Regions from separate parts of the Mesorhizobium sp. M4B.F.Ca.ET.058.02.1.1 genome, predicted to be linked through region 1. Evidence: predicted binding sites of a transcription regulator. Region 1 holds the regulator's gene; each other region holds the start of a gene.
The links. The regulator PhoB, encoded in region 1, activates phosphate uptake and scavenging genes when phosphate is short. The targets are predictions, from matches to a motif close to TGTCATNNANCTGTCAT.

Region 1 (3,481 bases):
GCCGCGCCGGCCAGCCGTCGCGGACCGAGATCGCCGCCACCACCGGCCTCAGCCATTCGACCATCTCGGCGATCTCGTCCGACCTGATCCAGGAAGGCATCCTGACCGAGAGCAAGGCAAACGAGGCTGTTTCGCTGAAGCGCGGCCGGCCGCAGGTCGGGCTTGCGCTCAATCCGGAAGCCACGGCGGTGATGACGGTGGTCCTGTCGCTGAACTTCCTTTCCGTCGCCGTCATCGACTACGCCGGGCAGGTCATTGCCGAAGAGCAGCGCCGCCTCGACACGGCGATCATGCCGCGCGACGAGCTGATCGGCGAATGCGTGGCCATCGTCCGGCGCCGCTTCGAGGATCCCGATCTCGACGTCCGCGGCGTCGCCCGCATCGCCATGGGCATCCAGGGCATCACCGACACCCATGCCCGCGCCATGTTGTGGTCGCCGATCACGCCGCAGACCGACATCGCCTTCGCCGACATACTGGAAGCCGAATTCGGCGTTCCGGCCACCATGGAGAACGACTGCAACATGATGGCGGTGGCCCTGCAGTGGCGTGACCCTGACCGCTACCGCGACGACTTCATCGCCATCCTGCTGTCGCACGGCATCGGCATGGGGCTGGTGCTGAAGGGAGAGCTGTTCACCGGCACCCATTCCTCGGGCGGCGAATTCGGCCATATGATCCACCGGCCGGGCGGCGCGCTCTGCCGCTGCGGGCGGCGCGGCTGCGTCGAGGCCTATGCCGGCAACTACGCCATCTGGCGCAATGCCAAGGAGATGGGCGAGGACGCCGAGCCGGTCGATGTCAGCGACGCCGACATGCGCTCGCTCGCAGCGCGGGCGCGCGCCGGCGACGGTCCGGAGCGCCAAGCCTATCGCAAGGCCGGCGAGGCGCTCGGCTTCGGCCTCGGCAGCCTGTTCGCGCTGATCGATCCCGCACCGGTCGCCATGGTCGGCGTCAGCGCCGCCGCCTTCGACCTGATCGAGCCGGCGCTGCGCGAGGCGATCGCCCAGACCGCCGGCGGCCAGCATTCGAAATCGATCTCGTTCGACACCGAGCCGAACGAACTGCCGCTGATCCGCGAGGGCTGCGCCATGCGCGCGCTCGGCTTTGTCGACCAGGAGATTTTCGCGCCAGGCGTCCAGGCGAAAGGCAGCGCCGCCGGGAAGAGCGTGGCCTGAGCGTCAATCTTCCCTGATCGCGTAGCCCGCGCCGCGTATGGTGCGGATGACATCCGGCATGCGGCCATTGTTGACCGCCTTGCGCAAGCGCCCGACATGCACGTCCACGGTGCGCTCGTCGATGTAGATCGTCTCGCCCCAGACATTGTCGAGCAGCTGGCTGCGCGAGAACACCCGGCCGGGATGCCGCATCATGAATTCGAGCAGCCGGAATTCGGTCGGGCCGAGCCGGATCTCGCTCTTCTTGCGGTAAACGCGATGCGACTCGCGATCGAGCACGATGTCGCCGACCTTCAGCATGCTGGACAGGACTTCCGGCTTGGCGCGGCGTAGCAGCGCCTTCACCCGCGCCATGAACTCCGGCGTAGAGAACGGCTTGACCAGATAGTCGTCGGCGCCGGTCGAAAGGCCGCGCACCCGGTCGCTTTCCTCGCCGCGCGCCGTCAGCATGATGATCGGCAGCCGCTCGGTCTCCGGCCGCATCCTGAGGCGCCGGCAGAGCTCGATGCCGGAAACCGCCGGCACCATCCAGTCGAGCACCAGCAAATCGGGCACGTTTTCCTGCAGCCGGATCTCGGCCTCGTCGCCGCGTGTGACCACCTCGACCTGGTAGCCTTCCGATTCCAGATTGTAGCGGAGCAGCACCCCCAGCGGCTCCTCGTCCTCCACCACCATGATGCGTGGCGCGATCATCAGCCGGTCACCCTTCTTCTCAGGCCGCCGGCGCCGACATCGCCGTCTCGTCCAGCTTCGGACGATTGGCGGGCAGTTGCTGACCGGTCAGCACGTAGTAGGCGTTCTCGGCAATGTTGGTGACATGGTCGCCGATGCGCTCCAGGTTCTTGGCGCAGAATAGAAGATGCGTGCAAGCGGTGATGTTGCGCGGATCCTCCATCATGTAGGTCAGGAGCTCGCGGAACACCGAGGTGTATTTGACGTCGATGCGTTCGTCGTCGTTGCGGAGCTTGGCGAGGGCTGCGGCATCCGCGGCGGCATATTGCTCGATGACGCCCTGCACCTGGACCAGCACAAGCTGCGCCATGCCGTCGATGGAATGCGAGAGATCACGCGGCGTGACGCTGAGGCCGACGGTACCGACACGCTTGGCGATGTTCTTGGCGAGGTCGCCGATGCGTTCGAGGTCGCCCGCCATGCGGATCGAGCCGACCACGGCGCGCAGATCGTTGGCCATCGGCTGCCGCTTGGCGATCAGCGTGATGGCGCGGTCGTCGAGTTCGCGCTGGCGTGCATCCATGATGGCGTCGTCGGAAACAACGCGCTGCGCCAGGGCATTGTCGGAATTGAGCAGCGCGCGCGTCGAGCCGGCGACCATCGAGCGGGCGAGATCGCCCATGTCGGCGATCAGCTTGCTGATCGCTCCCAGATCCTCGTCGAAAGACGCAACCGTATGATGTTCACCCATGATCCTGTCCTCGTGCGTGGAAATCAGCCGAACCGGCCGGTGATGTAGTCCTGGGTGCGTTTGTCGTCGGGGTTGGTGAACATCTTGTCGGTGGCGCCTTCCTCGACCAGGTAGCCGAGATGGAACATCGCCGTGCGCTGCGACACGCGGGCCGCCTGCTGCATCGAGTGGGTGACGATGACGATCGTGTAGTTCTGGCGCAGTTCGTCGATCAGCTCCTCGACACGGGCGGTGGCGATCGGGTCGAGCGCCGAGCAGGGCTCGTCCATCAGGATCACTTCCGGCGACACGGCGATGGCGCGGGCGATGCACAGGCGTTGCTGCTGGCCTCCGGACAGGCCGGTGCCGGGCTCGTGCAGGCGGTCCTTCACCTCGTTCCAGATCGCCGCCTTCTTCAGGCTGGATTCGACGATCTGGTCCATGTCGGCCTTGCGCTTGGCCAGCCCATGGATGCGCGGGCCGTAGGCGACATTCTCGTAGATCGACTTCGGGAACGGGTTGGGCTTCTGGAACACCATGCCGACGCGAGCCCTAAGCTCCACGACGTCGATGTTCTTGTCGTAGATATCCTCCTCGTCCAGCGTGATCTTGCCCGTCACGCGCGCCGAGTCGATGGTGTCGTTCATGCGGTTGAGGCAGCGCAGGAAGGTCGACTTGCCGCAGCCCGAAGGTCCGATGAGCGCCGTCACCTGATTGAGGCGGACGTCGAGATTGACGTCGAACAGCGCCTGCTTTTCGCCGTAGAACACGCCGACCTTGTCGCCGCGCATCTTGATCACTTCGTTCGACTTGGCGTTCATCTTGTCGCCCACTGCGTTTTCAAGAGACTGTTCGGTCATGATGTTCATACCAGATGCCTTCTTTTACCAGCGCCGTTCGA
Region 2 (3,481 bases), 280 kb from region 1:
GCACCACTTCACCTACCGCGCCTCCGACTATTGGGACGACGCCGAGCACGAAAGCGAATTCTTCGCAGAGCGCCGTGCGAAACGCGTCACCATCGGCCACGACACCTGGCTTGGCCATGGGTCGACCATCCTGCCCGGCGTCACCGTCGGCGATGGCGCGGCGGTCGGCGCCGGCGCCGTGGTGTCGAAGGATGTTGCGCCTTACACCATCGTCGGCGGCGTGCCGGCGAAGCCGATCCGCGAGCGTTTCGACCGTCGCACCGCCGAGCGCTACCAGGCGCTCGCCTGGTGGGACTGGGACCATGCAAGGTTGCGTGCTTCGCTCGACGATTTCCGTGCGCTTTCAGCCGAGGCGTTTCTCGAAAAATATAGCTGACGTCACCGATGTTCACGTGTGCGTCATTGCCAGGGACGGACGCTGGAATTTCATATCCCTGACACAGGATTAGGTCACGAGGCGGTCTTTCTCTGGAGATCGCAATGCTCGATTTGGTCAGACCCTCGCTCGCCGGTTTCTTCGAAGGCACCAACCCGACGCCTCCGGTGCATCTCGGCACTCGTTACGACGCGGCGGGCAACTTCCTCCTGGAACCTGGCAACACGGTCGTCAGCCACCTCGTCAACGGCTCGCCCTCCGAAGCGGCGGTCATCGAGGTGCGCGAGCGCATGCGCGCCATGCTTGACGCCAACCGGCTTGCCTTCACCCCGGTCTCCAGCCTGCACATGACGTTGTTCCAAGGCATCATCGAGCGGCGCCGCCGGCTCCCCTATTGGCCTCGGGATGTGGCGCTCGACACCGGCATCGACGACATGACCCGCCTTTATCTGGAGCGCCTGGAAGGCTTCCAGGGGAGCGGCGCGTTCAGGATAAGAGCCATCGGCGTCACCCCGAACGGCCTTACCGTTGCCGGCGCCTCGGACGAAGACCGGCGCATCCTCCAGGCCTGGCGCGATGCACTGTCGGTGCCGTTCGGCTACCGCCACCCCGACCATGACACCTACGTCTTCCACATCACCTTCGCCTACCAGATCCGCCGCCTTGCCGACGAGCGCGCGGCGGCCTGGCAGGACCTGTTCGACGATTGCCTGTCCTTCCTCGACCGCGAAGCGCCGGTCATCGAACTCAATCCGCCGGCCTTTTGCAGTTTCCGCGACATGAAGCATTTCGAGGAGCTCCTGGTCCTCGGTTGAGCCCATGCATGGCGCCCAAAAGTGCCTAGCGGTATGGGACAACGACATGCAGGCATTCCGGCTCTGGGCCCTGGCCTGTGGGCGGTAACAAAACTGACATCAATCCGACACGGCAGGTTCATGGCGTTGCGCTAGCCAAGGTCAACAGACCTTCAAAGCGCGACTGGACTGGAGCTTTGCCCATGTCAGCAACATCCGCCACGCTCGAAATCCGCGGTGTCACCCGACGATTCGGCAAGAACACCGCGGTCAGCGCCGTCGACCTGTCGATCCCGCAGGGCCAGATGGTCGGCATCATCGGCCGCTCCGGCGCCGGCAAATCGACGCTTCTGCGCATGATCAACCGTCTCATCGACCCCAGCCAGGGGTCGATTTTTTTTGACGGCGCCGAAGTCTCCCGCCTGCAGGGTTCGCCGCTGCGGCGCTGGCAGCGCGACTGCGCCATGATCTTCCAGCAGTTCAACCTGGTACCGCGCCTCGACGTGCTGACCAACGTGCTGCTCGGCCGGCTAAACCACCGCTCGACGCTCTCCAACCTGTTCGGCATGTTCTCGCGCAGCGAATGCGCCGAGGCGGTAGCGGCGCTTGAGCGCCTCGACATCGCCCGCACCGCGCTGCAGCCGGCTGGCACGCTGTCCGGCGGCCAGCAGCAGCGCGTGGCGATCGCGCGCGCCATGATGCAACAGCCGAGGGTGCTGCTCGCCGACGAGCCGATCGCCTCGCTCGACCCGCTCAACGCCAAGGTGGTGATGGACTCGCTGCAGGACATCAACCTGCGCGAAGGCATCACCGTCATCACCAATCTGCACACGCTGGACACGGCGCGGGCCTATTGCAACCGCATCATCGGCATGGCCGCCGGCAAGGTCGTGTTCGACGGCGCGCCCGAGGATCTCGACCGCGACGCCGTGCGTCTTGTCTATAGTGCGGACAGCAATGGCGCCGATATCTCCGAGGCCATCACGTCGACCAGCGTCAACTTCAAGCCGAAGATTACCGCATCCGCCGGACCGCTCGAGCCCGCATTCCCCGGCTACTAGTCGATGTTTGCGAACCGTCCGCGCTGACGAAGAGCGGCAACCGGTTCGGCAAGGATCATGGCCAAGAAAACGAGCAACCCGGATCGCCCGCCCGCGTCAAAGGCAGCTGTCAAAAATTCGAACGTCGCCGGCGCGAGGCCGGAACAACAGGAGAGAGATCCAAATGTTTAGGAAGATGGTTTTTGGCGCCGTATCACTGCTCGCCATCGCGACGAGCGCTGCTCATGCCGCTGACCTCAAGGAATTCCGCGTCGGCATCCTTGGCGGCGAAAACGAGACGGACCGGCTGCGCAACTACCAGTGCCTGGCCGACCATTTGAAGGCAGAATTCGGCTTCGAGAAGGTCTCGCTGTTCCCGGCCGCCGACTACGACGGCGTCATCCAGGGCCTGCTCGGCGGCACGCTCGACTTCGCCGAGCTCGGCGCTTCCGGCTATGCCAGCGTCTATATCAAGGACCCCAAGGCGGTCACCCCGATCCTCACCACCCAGCAGACCGACGGCGCCACCGGCTACTATTCGATCGGCCTGGCGCTGAAGTCGTCGGGGATCACCGACATCAAGTCGGCCAAGGGCAAGAAGCTCGGCTATGCCGACCCGGACTCGACCTCCGGCTATCTGATCCCGCTGACCCAGATTCCGAAGGACACCGGCCAGTCGAACGAGGCCTTCTTCGCCTCGACCCAGTTCAACGGCGGCCATGAGAACAACATCCTCGCCGTCCGCGACGGCAAGGTCGACGTCGCGGTGGACGATTCCTCCGGCATCGGCGATTTCAAGAACGGCTATACCTCCGGCACCTTCCACAAGGAAGTCGCCAAGGGCGCCGTCGATCCGAACGACTTCGTCGAGGTCTGGCGCTCCGGCCTGATCCCGAACGGCCCGCTGGTCGTGCGCACCGCGCTCGGCGACGACATGACCGCCAAACTCACCGCCTTCTTCACCGCGCTGCCGACCAAGGACAAGGCCTGCTTCGAGGGCGTCGAGGGCGGCGACTTCACCGGCTACGTTCCGGTCAAGCCGGACTTCTACAATGTCATCGTCGAAGCCCGCAAAGCCGCGATCGGCGGCTGACGGCATCAGGAAAAAGGGCGGCGGTCAAAAACGCCGCCCTTTTTGCATCTCCCGATCATGACTTCAGCGACAATCCATTCCGATGCGACCCGCCTGGCGGCCGATGCCTGGCGGCGCCAGACGTCGTTGCGCCGGCTTTACACCGGCCTCGGTGTCGGCCTGCTTCTCGTCGCCATGT
Region 3 (3,481 bases), 290 kb from region 1:
GGCCAGCTCGCGGTCGTAGAGCGAACCCTCGCTCATCACCCGGTCGACGCCGAGCGCCAGCTGCTCGACGATCTGGTCGAGGCGCAACGCCGGCACTGAGCGGTCGCCGCGACGGCGATCGGCAAGCAGGCGGTGCGCATTGGCAATCGCGGCCTCGCCGCCTTTCACCGCGACATACATGTCAGGCCTCCATCGTCTTGATGCGCGTGGTGCGCGGCAGGCAGGCGACCCCGTCCGGTGCTGCCAGGATGATGTCGACGCCGCGCGGAAAGCGCTGGCCGTTCTGCTTCCACTGTTCGATGAAGTGACGCGGCATCTCGGCCGGCGCGAGCATCGCCATCTTCTCGATGCCGGGGCCTTCGAGCAGCAAGGGAACGCCCGAGGCGAGATCGCTGACGATGAGGATCAGCGTCGTCGAGCGGTCGGGATATTCCTGCGTACCTTGCGAAAAGCCATCCAGCGCCATCATCTCCGCGGGCCTGGCTACAATGGCGAAATGCGCGTCGGCCGGCGTGTTGGCGAGCGGCGCGCCGGTGTGGAAGCCGAGCCAGGATCTGACCGACGGCTCGGCTTGCAAGCCCGGATCGAGCCAGAGCGCCGTGTCGTTGTCGCAGAGCGCCAGCGCGACCGCGCCTGAAGTCGCTGACAGTGGCGCCGGCGGACGGGCAAAGGCCGGCAGCGGCTGCACGCTGCCCGGCCGCGCCATCGCATCCATGACGGCGCGGAACACCGTCTGCGCATTGAAGACCGGATCGGCGAAACCGCCTTCGATCGATTGCGTCTCCATCAGTCCTCTCCGCGCACCATGGTGAAGAAATCCACTTTTGTCGCCGCCGTCTCGGCACGGCGTTTTTCGTGCGCCTCGGTGAGCACAGCGCGCAGCGGCGCGATCACCCTGGTCTCGACAACGTCGCGATGGGCCGGGTCCTGCCACAGCGCATCGGCGATCGCGGCCAGCTTCGCCTTCTGCCTGTCGCGGCCGAGCGCATAGCTATGGCCGACCTGGCCGGAGGGCAGGCGCACCGTGGCGCGGGTGACCGTCGCCTCGCCGACATTGAAGGGCGCGCCGCCGCCGCCGATGCGGCCGCGCACCGTCACCAGGCCGGTTTCGGGGCCGCGCAGTAGCTCGGCTTCCAGGGGCAGGCCGGCCTCGCTCCAGAGCCGGGCGATCTCGTCGCCGCCGGACTGCGCCAGCGTCGCCATCGCCGCCTTGCGCCCGGCCTGCTCGCGCGCTTCCTGTCCTCGCATGGCGGCACTCCATCGGTTGCGCAAATTTGTCTATTGATATAGACAATTATACAAATTATACGCATTAGCTAGCGCGAGTCCATGACGGATGGATGACACCGGCGAAAAGTCTGGGCTGGTGAGAGAACCGGGGGCGGGCATGAGTGGGCAGCAGGCAGCCAGCATCGAGCGGCGCAGCGGCGTTTCGCTGTGGCGGCAGATCGCCGATCAGATTTTGCAGGGAATCGCCGCCGGCGACTTTGCCGAGAACGCGGCGCTGCCGCCGGAAATGGCGCTTGCCGAACGCTATGGCGTCAACCGCCATACGGTGCGCAGCGCCATCGCGGCGCTGGTGCAGGAAGGCGTGCTCAGGGCCGAGCAGGGGCGCGGCACCTTCGTTTTGTCGCGCAAGCGGCTCTCCTACCCGATCGGCGCCCGCACGCGCTTTTCGACGGGCCTGCAGGGGCAGACGAGCGAACGGCATATTGCGCTGCTTGCCTCATCGGTTGAGCCGGCCAGCCGGCGCATCGCCGATGCCTTGAAGCTCGCCAGGGGAGCCGCCGTGCTCCGCCTGGAGACGCGCGGCGAAGCCGATGGCCATCCGGTGTCGCGCGCCACCGCCTGGTTCGACGCCAAACGCTTCGCCGGCATCGATGCCGCCATGGCGGAGACGGGATCGGTCACCGCATCGCTGAAGCGCTTCGGCATCAACGACTATCTCAGGCAATCGACGGTGCTGTCGGCGCGCCATGCCGATGCCGCCGATCTTGCCGATCTCGACCTGCAGCCCGGCGCCATCGTGCTGGTGACGGTCGCGGTCAACGTCACACTCGACGGTCAGCCGATCCAGTTTTCCGAGTCGCGGTTTCCGGCGGAGCGGGTCGAGCTGAAACTGTCGGCCAATGACTAGCTGATGCCGTAGAAGCGCGCGGCCGTGCCGCCGAAGACGGCGTCCTGCTCCACCGGCGAAAGGCCTGCCAGGAGTTCCCTCGCGGCGGCCAGCCAATTCTCGTAGGTGGCGGCGAGCTCGCACACCGGCCAGTCGCTGCCGAACATCAGCCGGTCCGGCCCGAAGCAGGCGAGCAGGTGGTCGGCATAGGGCTTGAGGCCGGCGATCGACCAGTTCGGCCCGGCCTCGGTGACCAGGCCGGAGAATTTGCAGACCACCGACGGCCGCTTCGCCAGCGCCGCCATGTCGCTCGCCCAGGGCTCTAGGATGCCCTTGGCGATGAAGGGTTTTGCCGCGTGGTCGACGACGATCGGCAGGTCAGGCATGTGGTCGGCGAGTGCGGCGACCACCGGCAAATGGCGCGGCTGCGCCAGCGCGTCGAAACGCAGGCCGAGTTTCGGCAAAAGCTTCAGCGCGGCGAGCTGCTTCGGCTTCAAAATATCAAAGGTGTCGTCGATGTCCTGCAGCATTGGCCTTATGCCGCGGAACTTCGGCCGCGCCGCCAGCCGGCGCAGCGTCGCCTCGACATCGTCGGCCTCGAGATCGACCCAGCCGACCACGGCCGCGATGCTGTCGTCCTTGTCGGCGAGGTCGAGCATGAATTCGGTTTCGGCGACGGTCGCCGCCGCCTGCACCACGACGGTGCGGGCGATGCCGGCGGCCTGCAGATGCGGCGCGAGGTCGGCCGGGAAGACGTCGCGAACGATCGGCGCGACGTGCGGCCCCATCCAGAAATAGTCGCCGCGCGCGATCTGCCAATAATGCTGGTGCGCGTCGATCCTCAGCATGGTCCTACCCGACTTCGATGACGGCCTTGATCAGGCCTGATTTCTCATGCGCCCACCTTGCGAGGTCGCGAGGCGTGCCGGCAAGGGTCGTGCGATGGGTGACGAGCTTTCCCATCTGCACGGCACCATTGCGGATCGAAGCCGCGACGTGGTCGAAGTCGGCGCTCAGCGCGTTGCGGCTGCCGATCAGTGTCATCTCGCGTTTGTGGAATTCCGGGTCGGAGAAGGTGATGTCGTCCTTGACGACACTGACGAGCACGAGGCTGCCGCCATGCGCGACATGGGCGAAGGCCGACTGCACCGACTGCGTGTTGCCGGTGGCATCGAAGACCATGTCGAAACCTTCGCCGCTGGTCGCTTCGCGCGCCAGATCGGTCGCCTGTGCCTTCGAGCCATCGAGCGTGGCGAAGCCCAGTTCGTTTTCAGCAAAGCCCAGGCGTTCGCTACTCATATCGAGCAGGCTGACATCGAGGCCGGCGATGCGGGCAAACAGGGCGGTGCCGAGCCCAATCGGGCC

Region 2: a site for PhoB is predicted at 1,286-1,302, ahead of phnC (phosphonate ABC transporter ATP-binding protein). Genes of this name have one in related genera too.
Region 3: a site for PhoB is predicted at 1,330-1,346, ahead of phnF (phosphonate metabolism transcriptional regulator PhnF). Genes of this name have one in related genera too.

What each region holds. Positions count from the first base shown of each region.
Region 1 covers NZ_CP034450.1:5,204,435-5,207,915, reverse strand. Annotated here, with positions in the region: gene EJ073_RS25315 (ROK family protein) at 1-1,178, shown strand, start outside; gene phoB (phosphate regulon transcriptional regulator PhoB) at 1,182-1,871, opposite strand; gene phoU (phosphate signaling complex protein PhoU) at 1,891-2,601, opposite strand; gene pstB (phosphate ABC transporter ATP-binding protein PstB) at 2,625-3,449, opposite strand; gene pstA (phosphate ABC transporter permease PstA) at 3,465-3,481, opposite strand, start outside.
Region 2 covers NZ_CP034450.1:5,487,110-5,490,590, reverse strand. Annotated here, with positions in the region: gene EJ073_RS26695 (DapH/DapD/GlmU-related protein) at 1-376, shown strand, start outside; gene EJ073_RS26690 (DUF1868 domain-containing protein) at 481-1,191, shown strand; gene phnC (phosphonate ABC transporter ATP-binding protein) at 1,374-2,231, shown strand; gene phnD (phosphonate ABC transporter substrate-binding protein) at 2,395-3,303, shown strand; gene phnE (phosphonate ABC transporter, permease protein PhnE) at 3,361-3,481, shown strand, end outside.
Region 3 covers NZ_CP034450.1:5,495,139-5,498,619, forward strand. Annotated here, with positions in the region: gene EJ073_RS26725 (carbon-phosphorus lyase complex subunit PhnI) at 1-180, opposite strand, end outside; gene phnH (phosphonate C-P lyase system protein PhnH) at 182-787, opposite strand; gene phnG (phosphonate C-P lyase system protein PhnG) at 787-1,248, opposite strand; gene phnF (phosphonate metabolism transcriptional regulator PhnF) at 1,388-2,137, shown strand; gene EJ073_RS26745 (amidohydrolase family protein) at 2,134-2,964, opposite strand; gene EJ073_RS26750 (zinc-binding alcohol dehydrogenase family protein) at 2,969-3,481, opposite strand, start outside.